3 regions of the Clostridium aquiflavi genome follow, and region 2 is predicted to be linked to each of the others. Evidence: predicted binding sites of a transcription regulator. Region 2 holds the regulator's gene; each other region holds the start of a gene.
What was found. The regulator LexA, encoded in region 2, represses DNA repair genes until DNA is damaged. The targets are predictions, from matches to a motif close to CNAACANNTGTTNG.
Positions count from the first base shown of each region.

Region 1 (5,361 bases), on a different contig from region 2:
CCCGGTCTAGCTGCTGATATAGCATCTGCCGCTTGAACCAATACTGCTTCTAAAGATTGCATTTCCACATCTCCATGATGGGCTGCTACAGCATTTATCACCAATGGTTGCTCATGATATTTCTTAGCAAGGTCTCCTCCAATTAGTGCATGAGGACCTTCTTGCTCCTGATCTACAGCTTTACCGATATCATGTAGTAATCCTGCTCTTTTAGCTAGAGTAACATCTAAACCTAATTCTGAAGCCATTAAACCAGCTAAATATGAAACTTCTATGGAATGTTTTAATACATTTTGACCATAACTAGTTCTATACTTTAATCTGCCAAGTAGTCTTATAAGTTCTGGATGTAATCCATTTATTCCAGTTTCTAGGGTCGCTTGTTCCCCTTCTTCTTTTATATCATTTTCTACATCTTTAACTGCTCTTTCGACCATCTCTTCGATTCTTGCTGGATGTATTCTACCATCCACTATCAACTTTTCAAGTGCTATTCTTGCAACTTCTCTCCTTATTGGATCAAAGCTTGAAAGAATAACTGCTTCTGGAGTATCATCTATTATTAAATCTACTCCGGTTAATGTTTCTAGAGTTCTAATGTTTCTTCCTTCTCTACCTATTATTCTACCCTTCATTTCATCATTTGGTAGCGCAACAACATGCACAGTAGTTTCAGACACATGATCCGCAGCACATCTTTGAATAGCAGTCGTGATTATTTCTCTTGATCTTTTGTCTGCTTCTTCTTTTGCTTTGCTTTCGATTTCTTTTATCATCAATGCAGCATCATGTGAAATTTCTCTTTTAATTTCGTCTAAAAGAATTTTACGAGCTTCTTCACTAGAAAGAGATGAAATTCTTTCCAATTCTTCTCTTCTTTGAGTATATATTTCTTTTACATTGGCTTCTACTTGATCTATATCAAGCATTCTTTGATTAATTTTTTCTTCTCTTTTTTCTAGCGTATCACTCTTTTTATCAAGTGATTCTTCTTTTTGAATAACTCTTCTTTCAAGTCTTTGAATCTCATTTCTTCTTTCACGAGATTCTTTTTCAAAATCATTTCTTAACTTATGAACCTCTTCCTTAGCTTCAAGTATTGTTTCTTTTTGAAGAGCTTCTGCTTCTCTTTTAGCTCTTTCTAAAACATCTTGTGCCTCATTTTCAAGAGATTCAATTTTATCCTTCGATACTTTTTGTATCATTTTATAAAGTAGTATTCCTAATACTAATAATATAATTAAATTTACTATTATTATTAAAATCCAAAATTTCATATAAACACCTCCTAGCTTGTTAAGCTATCTATTTTTGTAAACAAGAAATCATAGTAGGTGTCATATTATTCTCACTGTATTGGGAATATGATAAACCAGTATTCCTTTTTATTCTATATTAAAAATAAAATTATGTCAAGCTTGCTATGATATTGTTATCATGCTCATATTTACTGAGTTACAAGAGTTTTTTTTATTTGTATTTGCTATAAAATTTTAGTAATAACAACATATATAATCATAAAAATATTTTCATATAACAATATTTATATATATCATCCTTTTTATTGTAAAAAAAGCAAAAGAAATAATCCTTTTGCTTTTTATAATTATCTATTTATTTATCTGATTGTTCCTTATTTTCTTTATTTTTAACTTCAGATGATGTTTCATTTATAACAGCATCCATCAATGGAAGATTATGTTTTTCTCTTATTTGATTTTCTACATCTAATGCAACTTCTGGATTTTCTTTTAAGTATTGTTTAGCATTTTCTCTACCTTGACCCAACCTTATGTCTCCATATGAGAACCATGCCCCACTCTTTTGTACTATTTCTTCCTTAACTCCAACATCTAATATGTTTCCTTCTCTTGAAATACCTTCGTTATACATTATGTCAAATTCTGCTTGTTTAAAAGGTGGTGCTACTTTATTCTTTGTTACTTTTATTCTTGTTCTATTACCAACAATACCATCACCTTGTTTTATAGAGTCTATTCTCCTTACATCAAGTCTTACTGATGCATAGAACTTTAATGCTCTTCCTCCTGTTGTTGTTTCAGGTGAACCAAACATTACTCCAACTTTTTCTCTCAATTGGTTAATGAAAATTGCTATGCAATTTGTTTTACTAATTGTACCTGCTAGTTTTCTTAATGCTTGTGACATTAGTCTTGCTTGAAGTCCAATATGAGAATCTCCCATTTCTCCTTCAATTTCAGCTTTAGGAACCAATGCTGCAACAGAGTCAACTATAATTACATCAATTGCACCTGAACGAACTAATGCTTCTGCTATTTCAAGACCTTGTTCTCCTGTATCTGGCTGAGAAACTATAAGATTTTCTGTATCTACCCCTAAGTTTCTTGCATAAGATGGATCTAATGCATGTTCTGCATCTATAAATCCTACTGCTCCACCTTTTTTCTGTGCTTCTGCAGCTATATGAAGAGCTATTGTTGTTTTACCTGAACTTTCAGGACCATAAATTTCAATAATTCTTCCCTTTGGAACTCCACCAATTCCAAGTGCTATATCTAAATCTAAACATCCAGTAGAAATTGAATCAATATTTAAAACACTGTCTTCACCTAATTTCATAACTGAACCTTTACCAAATTGCTTTTCTATTTGTCCCATTGCATTTTCAATTGCTTTTAATTTATTTACATCTATATTAGCCATAATGTTACCTTCCTCTCATCGAACTTATGTTCTGTATATAATTATAATTTAACTATTATTATTAGTCAACAGTATTGATAAAAATTCCCCCTTTAAAATACATCTTAAAGAAGGAATTTATTATAATTATATCCATGTTATATTATTTTAAACTTATCTATTTATTAGTAGATATTGAATCTTTGTTTTTCTTAAAATATTCATATCCTGAAATTATAGTTATTATAACAGCTGCTATTAGCATTATATTTGGAACTGTACTAAAGAATCCTTTCCAAAATTCACTATTAATAACTAAATTAGTTAAATACTTTGAGTCACCTATACTAACTTGTAATAGCAATAATACTATAGCTATTATTTGTATTACTGTTTTTATCTTTCCCCACCAACTTGCTGCTATAACTCTTCCCTCAGAAGCAGCCAATGTTCTTAAGCCTGATACTGCAAATTCACGTGCTATTATTATAACAGCAGCCCAACTTGGAACTATATGCATTTCAACTAATGTAATTAGTGCAGTTGTCACTAATAGTTTATCAGCTAAAGGATCCATAAATTTTCCAAAGTTAGTAACTTGGTTTCTACTTCTTGCAATATATCCATCAAGCTTATCTGTTAAAGCAGCTAAAACAAATATTATAGTAGCTATAAAACTACCATATGGTATTCCTTTAACAACTATAAATATCAGAAAAATAGGTACCAAAAATATTCTAATTAAAGTCAACTTATTTGCAAGATTCATCTTCAACAACTCCTATTAAATCGTAATCCATATTTTTGATTATTTTTACTTTAACGAATTCACCTATCTCCAATGGCTTAGGAGATTCAAAAAATACATTTCCATCTATATCAGGTGCCATCTCAAAATTTCTACCTTTATAGCATTCACCATCATATTCTTCAATTAGAATATCATATTTTTTGCCAACTTTCAATTTATTTATATTATTAGAAATCTTTTCTTGAGATAACATTAACTTTTCTTCTCTTTCGCTCTTTATCTCTTCATCTATTTGTCCATCCATTCTTGAAGCCGGTGTATCTTCTTCTCTTGAATATTTAAAAACTCCTACTTTATCTAATTTATATTCTTGTAAGAATTCTAAAATTTCTTGAAAGTCTTCTTGTGTTTCTTGTGGAAATCCTACTATGAATGTTGTTCTAATTGTAATATTTGGTATATTCTTTCTAAGTTTTTCTATTTTATCAGTTATGTCTTTCTTGCTTGTTTTTCTTCCCATAAGCTTTAATACATGATCACTTATGTGCTGTATAGGTATATCTAAATATTTTACTACTTTATCATTAGATGCGATTTCTTCTATTAATTCATCATATATGGCTTCGGGATAGCAATATAATACTCTAATCCACTTTATTCCTTCTATTTTAGATAACTCTTTTAATAATACATGAAGATTTTTCTTACCATAAATATCACTACCATATTGTGTTGTATCTTGAGCTATTAATATTAACTCTTTAACACCTTTACTTGCTAAGTCTGTAGCTTCACTAATTATATTTTCCATCCTTCTACTTCTAAATTTTCCCCTTATTTTAGGAATTATACAATATGTGCAAAAATTATTACAACCTTCTGCAATTCTTATATATGCACTTTCCTTTTGTGTTGTAAGAATTCTGTCTCCTTCATTTATGTTTTCATCAGAATAATTTAATAATTGAGAAGCTTCTTTATCTCCTTCAATAAGTTCTGTAATAACTTTATCTATTTTATTATAATCATTAACTCCTAACATTATGTCTATTTCAGGTATAAGATTTTTTAATTCATCACCATATCTTTGTATTAAACATCCTGTTGCTATAAGAAGCTTACACTTGTAATTATTTTTATATTCAGCCATTTCTAAAATAGTATCTATTGATTCTTGTTTAGCCGACTCTATAAACCCACATGTATTTACAATTATAACATCTGCTTCTTTTGCATTATTAGTTATTTCATATTCATTACTCATTTTTCCAAGGATGATTTCAGAATCCACTCTATTTTTATCGCATCCTAAACTCACCATTCCAACTTTGTACTTAGTCAAGTTTTTGTCCTCCTGTATTTTAATGTTTTTAATTATACCAAATTAATTATAATATTTATAGCTATATTATCAACTATAATTAATTATTTAAGTTTTCTTTTTTAATTCTCATCTTTATCATCATATAATTCTTCTTTGGTAATCAATATCTTTCTTGGTCTACTTCCATCTTTTTCAGATATTATACCTCTTTCTTCTAACTGATCCATTATTCTAGAAGCCCTATTAAATCCTATCCTAAGTTTCCTTTGAAGAAAAGAAGTTGATGCTTGCTCGTATTCAATTACCGCATTTATGGCATCATTAAGTAGTTCATCAACATCATCACCATTTTCTGATATTGATGATTGAGCTTCATTATTTATATGCTCTATTATTTCTTCTTCATAATTACTAGTACCTTGACTTGATTTTACAAAGGATATAACTTGTTCTACCTCTTCTTCTGATATAAAGCAACCTTGTACTCTAAGTGGTTTACTTTCACCAACTGGATAATATAACATATCTCCTTTACCAAGAAGTTTTTCTGCACCAGAACTATCAAGTATTGTTCTAGAATCTATTTGAGACGAAACTGCAAATGATATTCTAGATGGTATAT
Region 1 is NZ_JAVJAN010000011.1:8,107-13,467, forward strand. Features, by position in the region: gene rny (ribonuclease Y) at 1-1,277, opposite strand, end outside; gene recA (recombinase RecA) at 1,615-2,685, opposite strand; gene pgsA (CDP-diacylglycerol--glycerol-3-phosphate 3-phosphatidyltransferase) at 2,843-3,433, opposite strand; gene rimO (30S ribosomal protein S12 methylthiotransferase RimO) at 3,417-4,757, opposite strand; gene RGC78_RS05260 (FtsK/SpoIIIE family DNA translocase) at 4,859-5,361, opposite strand, start outside.
Region 1: recA (recombinase RecA) is a predicted target of LexA. The motif match lies at 2,705-2,718, and genes of this name have one in related genera.

Region 2 (5,361 bases):
ACTTGTAATGTTACTTTTACAGAATCTGAAAAAGATGATGAGTATAGAGCTTATCTAGAATCACTTGCAGAAGCTAATGGTAATAACTATGTCCATGAAATGCTTAAAGAAATAGATGAAATAAGTTATAGAGAGATACATCCTAACAATAGAAAAAGAGTAATAAGAGCTCTTGAAGTTTATAAAATTACTGGAAAGCCATTTAGTTCATATAATGTAGGTGATGATTTTTATAAAACAGATTATGATGTATTTTATTATGTATTAACTATGGATAGAGAAAAGTTATATAATAGGATTAATAAGCGAGTAGAAATCATGATTGAAAATGGACTTATTTATGAATGCATAGAATTAAAAAAACTTGGATATACTTCTGATATGCAATCTATGCAAGGAATAGGATATAAAGAAATATTTTATTACTTAGATAAAAAAATTTCATTAGATGAAGCTATTAATTTGATAAAGCAGGGTTCAAGAAATTATGCTAAGAGACAATTAACTTGGTTTAGAAGAGATCCTAGATGTACTTTTTTAGATAAAGATGTATTGTCTGATGAGGAAATATTAAGCAAAATTGTTGATGACATAACAAATAACTAGGTTTATAATGGTATAAAGAGAATTAATAAAATGGAGGTAAATATGGTTTTATGAATAAGCAACAGAATAATCTACAAGACATATTTTTAAACAGTGCAAGAAAAAACAAAATACCTGTAACAATATATCTTTCAACTGGTTTTAAACTAAATGGAACTGTAAAAGGGTTTGACAGTTTTACTGTTATTTTAGATAGTGAGGGTAAACAAATGCTTATATATAAACATGCAATAACCACTGTAACTCCAGAAAAACCAATTTTATTTGTAGATAATGAAAACTAAAATAAATAGGCAATTATTTGCCTATTTATTTTTGAGGAAATATACTTGTAATACCTAGGAGGAGAATATACAAAAATGTTAAAGAAAACAGAAGAATTTTTAATTAATAATTACAATATTAGTGAAGAAGCATTTAAATTATATAAAAAAGCTTTAAAAGAGACTGAAGATATATTTGTACAGTACGATGAAATAAGAGAATTTAATCAACTTAAAGTATTAAAAGCCTTTCAAGAAGAAAGAATAAGTGAATCACATTTTACTAATACAACAGGATATGGTCTTGATGATTTTGGAAGAGATACTTTAGATAGAGTTTATGCTAGAATATTTAAAGCTGAAGCAGGTTTAGTTAGACCTAATTTCGTAAGCGGAACTCATGCTATTGGTGCTGCTATGATGGGAAATGTAAGACCTGGTGATAAAATACTTTGTGTTTCTGGAATGCCTTATGATACTCTTTTAGGAGTATTAGGACTTGCTGACAAAAAAACTAAAGGTTCATTAGATGAATACAATATAAAAACAGATGTTATTGAATTAGATGAGAATGGAAAATTTAAATTCGATAAAATTAAAGAGACATTAAAAAATGATAAAGCTATAAAACTAATACATATACAAAGAAGTACAGGATATGCTTCTAGAAAATCTTTCTTAGTTTCAGAAATTGAAGAAGTAATAAAATGCATAAAAGAAGTAAGAGAAGATGTTGTGATTTTTGTAGATAATTGCTACGGAGAATTTATTGAAGCTATTGAACCAACAGAAGTTGGAGCAGATCTTATGGCAGGATCTCTTATGAAAAACATAGGTGGAGGTATTGCTCCAGGTGGTGGATATATAGTTGGTAAAAAAGAATATGTTGAACAAGCCTCTTATAGATTCACTGTTCCAGGAATAGGGGGCGAGTATGGCGCAACTTATGGACTTATGAGAAGTTTATATCAAGGATTATTTTCAGCACCACACATTTCTATGGAAGCTGTAAAAACAGCAATATTTTGTGCTAAAACAATGGAACTTGCTGGCTTTAAGGGATTCCCAGCATCTACTGATAAGAGAACTGACATAATACAAGCTATAGAATTTGGTGATCCTAAAAAATTAATTCAATTTTGTAACGGAATTCAAGCAGCTTCACCAATTGATGCATTTGCTGTGTGTGAACCATGGGCAATGCCAGGATATGATAGTGAAATAATAATGGCAGCTGGCGCATTTATATCTGGATCAACAATTGAATTGTCTGCAGATGGTCCAATAAGAGAACCTTATATAGCTTATATGCAAGGTGGGCTAAACTTTGATCATGGTAAAATAGGAATCTTAATAGGATTAAGTAAAGTACTTGAAGTAAAATAACTAAAAATTTAATTAGTACTAAACATTAAAAAAGCTGAAATACTAAATTATAACTTAGTATTTCAGCTCATAACTTTTCAGCACTAATTAAAGCATAGTAATTAATTTAATTCACTAATTTAATAAAGACTAAATTATATTGTTTTAAATTTAATTGATTAAGTTAGTAAGATCTAAATATTCCAACTAATTTACCTAAAACAGAACAATTATCAACTATTATCGGGTCCATAGAATCATTTTCAGGCTGTAATCTTATATGATCTTTTTCTTTAAAAAATCGTTTAATTGTTGCTTCTTCATCTATTAAAGCAACAACAATATCTCCATTTAATGCAGTCTTACAGCTTTCAATAATTGCTAAATCATTATCTCTTATGCCAGCATTAACCATACTTTCACCAGATACTCTTAACATAAATAATTCATTATCATGTTTTATATAATCAAGAGGTATCGGAAACGAGTCTTCTATATTTTCAGTTGCAAGTATCGGAATACCTGCAGTAATTTTACCAACTATGGGTATGTTTACCATTTCTTTTTTATCTCTATTATTTTTAACTATTTCTAATGCTCTTGGTTTCGTTGGATCTCTTCTAATTAATCCTTTTTTTTCTAATCTTTTTAAATGACCATGTACAGTAGATGTAGATCTTAATGAAACAGCTTCGCATATTTCTCTTACTGAAGGTGGATATCCCTTGTTTTCTATATATAATTTTAAAAATTCATAAATTTCCGTTTGTCTGTCCTTACTCTCGATCATTAATATTACACCTCTCTATCTTATTGTTATTATAACATAGGTTTTATAATATAACAAACTTATGTTCTGTATGTTTCAAAGATTAAAGTTAATATTTTATTTGATTTAAATTTATGGTTTTGATATAATAGAATGACAATTTCATTATAGAAATGAGGGTACTTAATAATGACAAATAAATATAATGATGATGATTATTGCGATATATATGAAAATAAAATATGTGATAATTGTGGTAAATGCTTAGAAATAGATGGTGTTGATATTAAAGCTATAAAAATAGAAGAAATTTCAAAAACTAAAGATGAAAATAAGATTTTAGAAGAAGAATTTTTTAATAACTTAAAATCATCTCTTGATGAAGATCAAATAGAAGAATTAGAACAAAATAATTTAAACTTAAAAGATATTTATTCTAAATTCATTGAATCTAAAGGATTAAATAGTGATGAATTTAAACTTACTGAAGAAACAGAATATGAAGATGCATTCGATCATATTGAATATTTAGATGATAATGAATTATTTAATGATGATAATATAGAAGAACTTACAGAAGAAGTATATCCTGGCGTAAGAAAATTCAAAAATAAAGCATAAAAAAATATATCCTTTTTTAACACAACTATTATTGAAATAGTTGTGAAAAAGAAAGATAATTTTTATGAAAAAATTAATTTTATTATTAGCAATATTGTTTATATAAGTCTATGAATAATAAAAACATGTAATAGCATTAAAAGTGCTGCAAGAGTATCACTTTAATAAATTGTTTGGAAATTTATTCATTTAAAATCGTACCGGATGAAATAGCTTTGTATTATGAGTTATTTCATCTTTTTATTTATATTAGTTTACATAATGTTTATTATGTTTAAAAAAATAGCGGTTTTAACGAATGTGAATATATTAAGTGTTTTTTGGCAAACTAAATTAGAAGATTAATTAGAAATGAGGTGTAAGATTTATGAAAAGAAAATCAATTTTAGCCTTACTATTGGCTACATTGCTATCATGTTCAATGTTTATAGGATGTGGATCTAATAATTCTGATGATTCTAAAACAAACATGAAAGAAGCAGGAGAAAATGTTAAAGAAGATGTTAAGGATTTAGGTAATAACGTTAAAGATGCAACAAAAGATGCTGGGGAAACCATAAAATATACAGCAATAAACTTTAAAGATGATGTAGTAAATGCTGGTAATGAACTTAAAGATGCAGTAAATGGAAGTAAAAAAGATTATTTTAGTGGAACAGAAACTGACTACATGGTCGGAAATGATTATGTTAGAGTTTATGAATATGATGATTCTAATAAAATTGATGAAGATATAAAAAGGATATCTGATGATGGAATGAAAATAGAAGGGGCCACTGTAGATTACAAAACTAAACCTAATTATTATAAAAAAGGGAATACTTTGGTTGTATATGAAGGTAATGATCCAACCTATGTTGCTCAATTTAAAGAAACCTTAGGAAATCCTATAAGATAATAAATATAAATTACAGTATAAATATTATGTAAAATAATTTACTTATATTTTTAAAATCTCTATTATTATATTTTTAGACTATAATAATAGAGATTTTTTATAAAGTAGGAGAGAATTCTTTATAATTTTGATAGTGGATTTGATTTTACGGCATCTCTTAATGTATCATCATCTACATGAGTGTAAATTTGAGTAGTGGAAATATTTTCATGGCCTAATATATTTTGAAGACTTCTTATATCCACATCTCCATACTTATACATAAGTGTAGCAGCAGTATGTCTCAATTTATGAGGAGTATATTTTTCATCTGTTAACCCTGCATTTTTTACATGTTTTTTAATCATTATCTCAACTGTTCTTTGATTTATTGGTTTATTGTGAGAAGATAAGAATAAAAACTTTTTGTATTCTGGCAAAGCTTTAGAATCATCCCTAACCACCATATAATTTTCAATTGCTTTTAAGCAAGCATCATTTAAATAAACTGTACGTTCTTTATTACCTTTACCTATAATAGTTAAAATATCATTTCTAATTTTTTCAATTAATATTCCACACAATTCTGAAAGACGCATTCCACAATTTAAAAATAAAGTTAATATACAATAATCTCGAGCGTAATTTTTATCATTTTTATCTAAAGATCCAAGTAAATGTATGCTTTGATCTAATGTAAGATATACAGGGTGTCGTTTATTTATCTTAGGGGATTCTAGCTCTGTTGTAGGGTTGTCCACAATTATTTTAGCTTTTCCTTGTAAAAACTTAAAAAAAGATTTTAAAGTAGCAACTTTTCTAGCTCTTGCATAAGCGCTATTATTTCTATATTTTTCAAT
Region 2 is NZ_JAVJAN010000032.1:2,136-7,496, reverse strand. Features, by position in the region: gene miaA (tRNA (adenosine(37)-N6)-dimethylallyltransferase MiaA) at 1-606, shown strand, start outside; gene hfq (RNA chaperone Hfq) at 657-890, shown strand; gene RGC78_RS12010 (methionine gamma-lyase family protein) at 966-2,255, shown strand; gene lexA (transcriptional repressor LexA) at 2,419-3,024, opposite strand; gene RGC78_RS12000 (hypothetical protein) at 3,193-3,624, shown strand; gene RGC78_RS11995 (YtxH domain-containing protein) at 3,992-4,522, shown strand; gene RGC78_RS11990 (tyrosine recombinase XerC) at 4,642-5,361, opposite strand, start outside.

Region 3 (5,361 bases), on a different contig from region 2:
CTTATCCCTCTTTTCTTTTTAATTCTTCTATCTTATCTCTTAACTGTGCTGCTCTTTCAAATTGAAGATTTTTAGCTGCAAGCTTCATTTCGTCTGTATATTCTTTTATAAGTTTCTTTATTTCTTTCTTAGTTAAAGATTTTGTTTCTTCAACGCCATATTCTGTTGATTCTTCTGCTACTTTAGTAGCCTCTATTACATCTCTAACCTCTTTATTAATTGTTTGTGGTATTATTCCGTGCTCTTCATTATACTGTGTTTGTATTTTTCTTCTTCTTTCAGTTTCACTAATGGCCTTTTTCATTGATTTTGTAATATTGTCTGCATACATTATTACTTTACTTTCTGAGTTTCTAGCGGCTCTTCCTATTGTTTGAATTAAAGAAGTTTCAGATCTTAAAAATCCTTCTTTATCGGCATCTAAAATTGCAACTAGTGCAACTTCTGGTATATCTAATCCTTCTCTTAAAAGATTTATTCCAACTAAAACATCGTATTCACCAAGTCTTAAGTCTCTAATAATTTTCATTCTTTCGATAGTGTCAATATCAGAATGCATATAAGTGGCTTTTACACCTAGTTCAATCATATATTTAGTTAAATCTTCTGCCATTCTTTTAGTTAATGTTGTAATTAATATTCTATATCCTCTTGATATTGTTTCCTGAATTTCTGTATATAAATCATCAATTTGACCTTTTACTGGTTTTATAACAATTTCAGGATCTAACAATCCAGTTGGTCTTATAACTTGCTCCGCTATAGACTGTGAATGATCTAATTCATATTGTGCTGGTGTTGCACTAACAAACATGACTTGATTTATCTTTTTTTCAAATTCTTCAAACTTTAGTGGTCTATTATCATAAGCACATGGTAATCTAAATCCATAATCAACTAACGTATTTTTTCTTGACCTATCTCCAGCATACATTGCTCTTACCTGAGGTAATGTAACATGACTTTCATCTATAAATAATAAAAAATCTTCTGGAAAATAATCTATTAATGTCTTTGGCGGTGTACCTGGTGCTCTTCCATCTAAAATTCTAGAATAATTTTCTATTCCGCTACAATAACCCATTTCTCTTATCATTTCTATATCAAAGTTTGTTCTTTGTCTTAATCTTTGAGCTTCTAATAACTTTTCTTGTGAATTCAATTCTCTAAGTCTATTTTCTAATTCATTCTCTATTTCACCTAATGATCTCTCTACAGTTTCTTTTGAAGTTGCAAAGTGAGATGCTGGGAAAATCGAAACATGATTTCTTTCCCCTATTATTGTTCCCGTTAACACATCAAATTCTCTTATCCTATCAATTTCATCACCAAAAAATTCTATTCTTATACCTTTACTAGAAGTTGATGATGGAATGATATCCAATAAGTCTCCTCTTACTCTAAATGTTCCTCTTGAAAAATCTATATCATTTCTTTCATATTGAATCTCTATGAGTTTTTTTATTATCTCATCTCTCTCTTTTTGCATTCCTTTTCTTAAACTTATAGTTAATTTTTTATATTCATCAGGATTACCAAGTCCATATATACAAGAAACTGATGCCACTATAATTACATCTCTTCTTTCAAAAAGTGCTGATGTAGCTGAATGCCTAAGCTTATCTATCTCATCATTTATAGATGCATCTTTTTCAATGAAAGTATCAGTTTGTGGTACATATGCTTCTGGTTGATAGTAGTCATAATAAGATACAAAGTACTCAACTATGTTTTCTGGAAAAAACTCTTTAAATTCAGAACATAATTGAGCTGCAAGAGTCTTATTATGAGCCAAAATTAGAGTTGGTCTTTGTAAATTTTCTATTATATTGGCCATAGTAAATGTCTTACCAGATCCAGTTACTCCTAATAAAGTTTGAAACTCATTACCTTGTTTTATTGACTTTAATATAGTATCAATAGCTTGTGGCTGATCCCCCATAGGTTTAAATTTTGAATGTATTTTAAATTCTCCCATAATTAACACCTCTTTTTTGCGAACAAACATTCGTATGCATTTTATTATATTTTACTTTTCATTATAACCTAAGTCAACATAAACTCATTCAATAATTCATCAACAAAGTTAATTCTCTACTTCTAATACTTGATTTTTAATTCTAACTTAAAGTATTCTAAATTATTAGTTTTTTCAATTTTTAAAGATTTTATAAATTATTAGGCTATGTTTTAAATACAGCCAATTATTAAAGAAAAAAGCCAGTAAATTCAATAAGAATTACTGACTTTATATTATATACTTTCTACTTTAAGCCAATGTTGATATTTTAATATAATTGCGATCTGACATTGGAATTACACTAAAATATCAACTGTTTTTCAACTTATAAAATAAAACTACTAGTGTTTTTCTTTTACATTTTTTAATATCTTAGAAAACTTATTTTCTTTTATACATATTTTATCTTTCTCTTTTATTGTTCTTGGAACTAAGAGCATACCAAGTCTCTTACCTTTACTAGTTTTAACTGGTATTTCTTTTATTATTCCACTTAAGTCTTTAATTTTAAAAGTAACATTGTAAAAATTTTCTTTTAAAATAATAAGTACATCTGCTTCAGAATTTACAACACTATTATTCACTGAGATTAACTTATTTCCTGGCTTTATTCCTAAATTATATGCTATACCTCTAGGAACAACCTCCAATACAACTAGTCCTTCTTCATCGCTAATGAATTTAGGCTTTTGTTTATTTTCGTTATCTCTTTGGATTTTTAACATCACTTCATGTGCAAGTGGAGCAAATATTATTGCTACTATTTCAAAACCAAGTCCAAATCTTGCAATTTGAGCTATTAAAGTTAAACATATTCCATAAAATAATATAGAAAGTCCTGAGTGAACAGCTTTTTCTTTTTTACTTTTTGTAAATGTAATTGATGAATAACCTATTACAGCATAAAATGGCATTATTGATATTGTGCTTAATGCTAATAATTTATTTGTTAAATTTCCACTTATAAATGGCCATCCTTTAGGTGTTGATATAGTTGTTGTTATGTAATTGCTTGTATCATTATTAGACAACGCTAATATTAATATTGCTATAGATAAAACCCAATATCTATTAAGAGAAAATCCACCTATTATCTTTCCATTTTTGTTACTAAAAATAGGAATAGAACCTCTATCTCCATCTATCATTACTAAAAAACCTTCAACAATATGTAATACACCTATAAATGTCATAAGATATATTATATCAATATTGAAAATTGTAGTACTCTTTAATGACGGAAATACATTTGATAATAGACTAATTGCTATACTTATAATTCCTAATATAGCTCCAGAATAAGAAAAACATATAAATCTTGGTTTTACAAACATTAAAATTATTGAAATCATAAATAAATATATTATACCTGAGTTTTCCCAAAATCTTATTCCTAATATGCTAAGTATAACACTGCCTATTGCACCTGCTATTATTCCTAATACAATTTGTGATAAAGTTAGTTCTAGAGGAGTGTTTATATTGTCCCCTAGAATTAATCTTTGCATCATAACCAAATTTCTATTTTTAAAATATAATATTATCCCTAAAAAGATTAGTACAATCATTAATCCTGGATTTACTATTGCACCAGCGACCCCTCTTAATGTATAAAATGTTAATTCCATATTAATCCCCCTAATTAAGCTTCTCAGTTATAAGCTGTAAAGCTTTATTAAATTGTGGATCTATATCTCTAGAATATTTTTCTTTAAATAAATCTTTAGGTATCTCCACATCATAATCAGGCGCTATGCCTTTTTTATGAATATTTTCTCCATTAGGGGTATAATATTTTGAAACTGTTACTTTAAGTCCACCTATATCATTTGAAAATCTAATAGGTTGTTGAACTATTCCTTTTCCAAATGTAGTTGTTCCAACAATTGTTGCTACTTTATAATCTCTTAACGCTCCTGTAACAACCTCTGAAGCACTAGCACTTCCTCCATCAACAAGTAATACTAATGGAAATCCTTCTGCTATTCCTCCAATAGATGGTGATTCAGCTTTATTATTATATTTATCAATAGTATATGTTATTATTTTTCCCTCTGGTATAAATTGAGATGCTACTCCAACAGCTTGTGAAAGCAATCCACCTGGATTTCCTCTTAAGTCCAATATTAAACCTTTCATCCCAGAATTCTTTAATTCATTTATCTTGTTTTTAAAATCGTCAGTAATATTTTCATCCATGAAAGATGTTAATTGTATATAACCAATAGATGAATCAATCATTTCTCCTTTTATTGATTCAACTTTTATAACATCCCTTGTTACATTTACATCAAATGGACTATTTTGACCTCTAGCAATAGTTAATTTTACTTCTGCTTTTTCTTTTCCACTAATCATAGATATTGCTTTATCAAGATCTGTTCCATCTAATTCAACATCATTTACTTTTTGTATTACATCACCAGATTGTAATCCTGCTGAAGCTGCTGGTGAGCCTTCAATAGGAGATATTATTGTTATTTGATCATTCTTTACCCCAACTTGAACTCCTATTCCCATAAAACTACCAGTAGTTTGTTCCATAAACTTACTAAACTCTTCTTTATTCATAAATACTGTATATGGATCTTCTAACGATGCTGTCATACCTTTAATAGCACCCTCTAGCAATGTATTATCATCTATCTCACCATCAAATTTTGATATTAAAGCTTCCCTTACTTGAAATAGCGCTGAATATTTATCTACATCTTTCATTTGTTTTAATTCACTTGAAACCTTTTGTGAAGCTGTAGTTAATAATATACCTTTAGTTGCTAAATAATTTCCTACAAATATGCATCCAGTTCCAATCACTAGTAACATAGCAGTACTTATGATTATTCGCCACGCCTTACTTATTCTAGACTTTTCTTCGTCTCTTCTTAAATCACTCACAGTTCTAGACTTCCTTTCGTATTCTGTGTTATAAAAATATTTCTAATATTTATATGTATTTTGTTTTTTTATTCTTAAAGGTTGTTAAATTTTAATTTTAACTACTATCTAAAACTTAGAAATCGTTATCCAACAATGTACAACCACAATATATTAAATCAATACCTATTTAATTATTTATATAGTTATTTGGGCTTATAGATATAATATAAAACATTTAAAAAAAATAATAAACCATTACTCTTTAATTATTTTACTTATTTATATTATTAGAATAAACAAAGTATTAATACTCTATTTATTCTAATAATTAAAAATATTTAAAGAATATTTGGTCCATTATTTTTATTTATAAGTTAATTTTATTCTTATTTATAAGAAATTATACTATTAAGAATTTTCTTAAAGCTGATGCACTAGCTATTCCACCAACTAAAATTCCA
Region 3 is NZ_JAVJAN010000002.1:8,140-13,500, reverse strand. Features, by position in the region: gene uvrB (excinuclease ABC subunit UvrB) at 2-1,978, opposite strand; gene RGC78_RS00685 (PDZ domain-containing protein) at 2,362-3,648, opposite strand; gene RGC78_RS00680 (S41 family peptidase) at 3,659-4,918, opposite strand; gene ftsX (permease-like cell division protein FtsX) at 5,301-5,361, opposite strand, start outside.
Region 3: uvrB (excinuclease ABC subunit UvrB) is a predicted target of LexA. The motif match lies at 1,998-2,011, and genes of this name have one in related genera.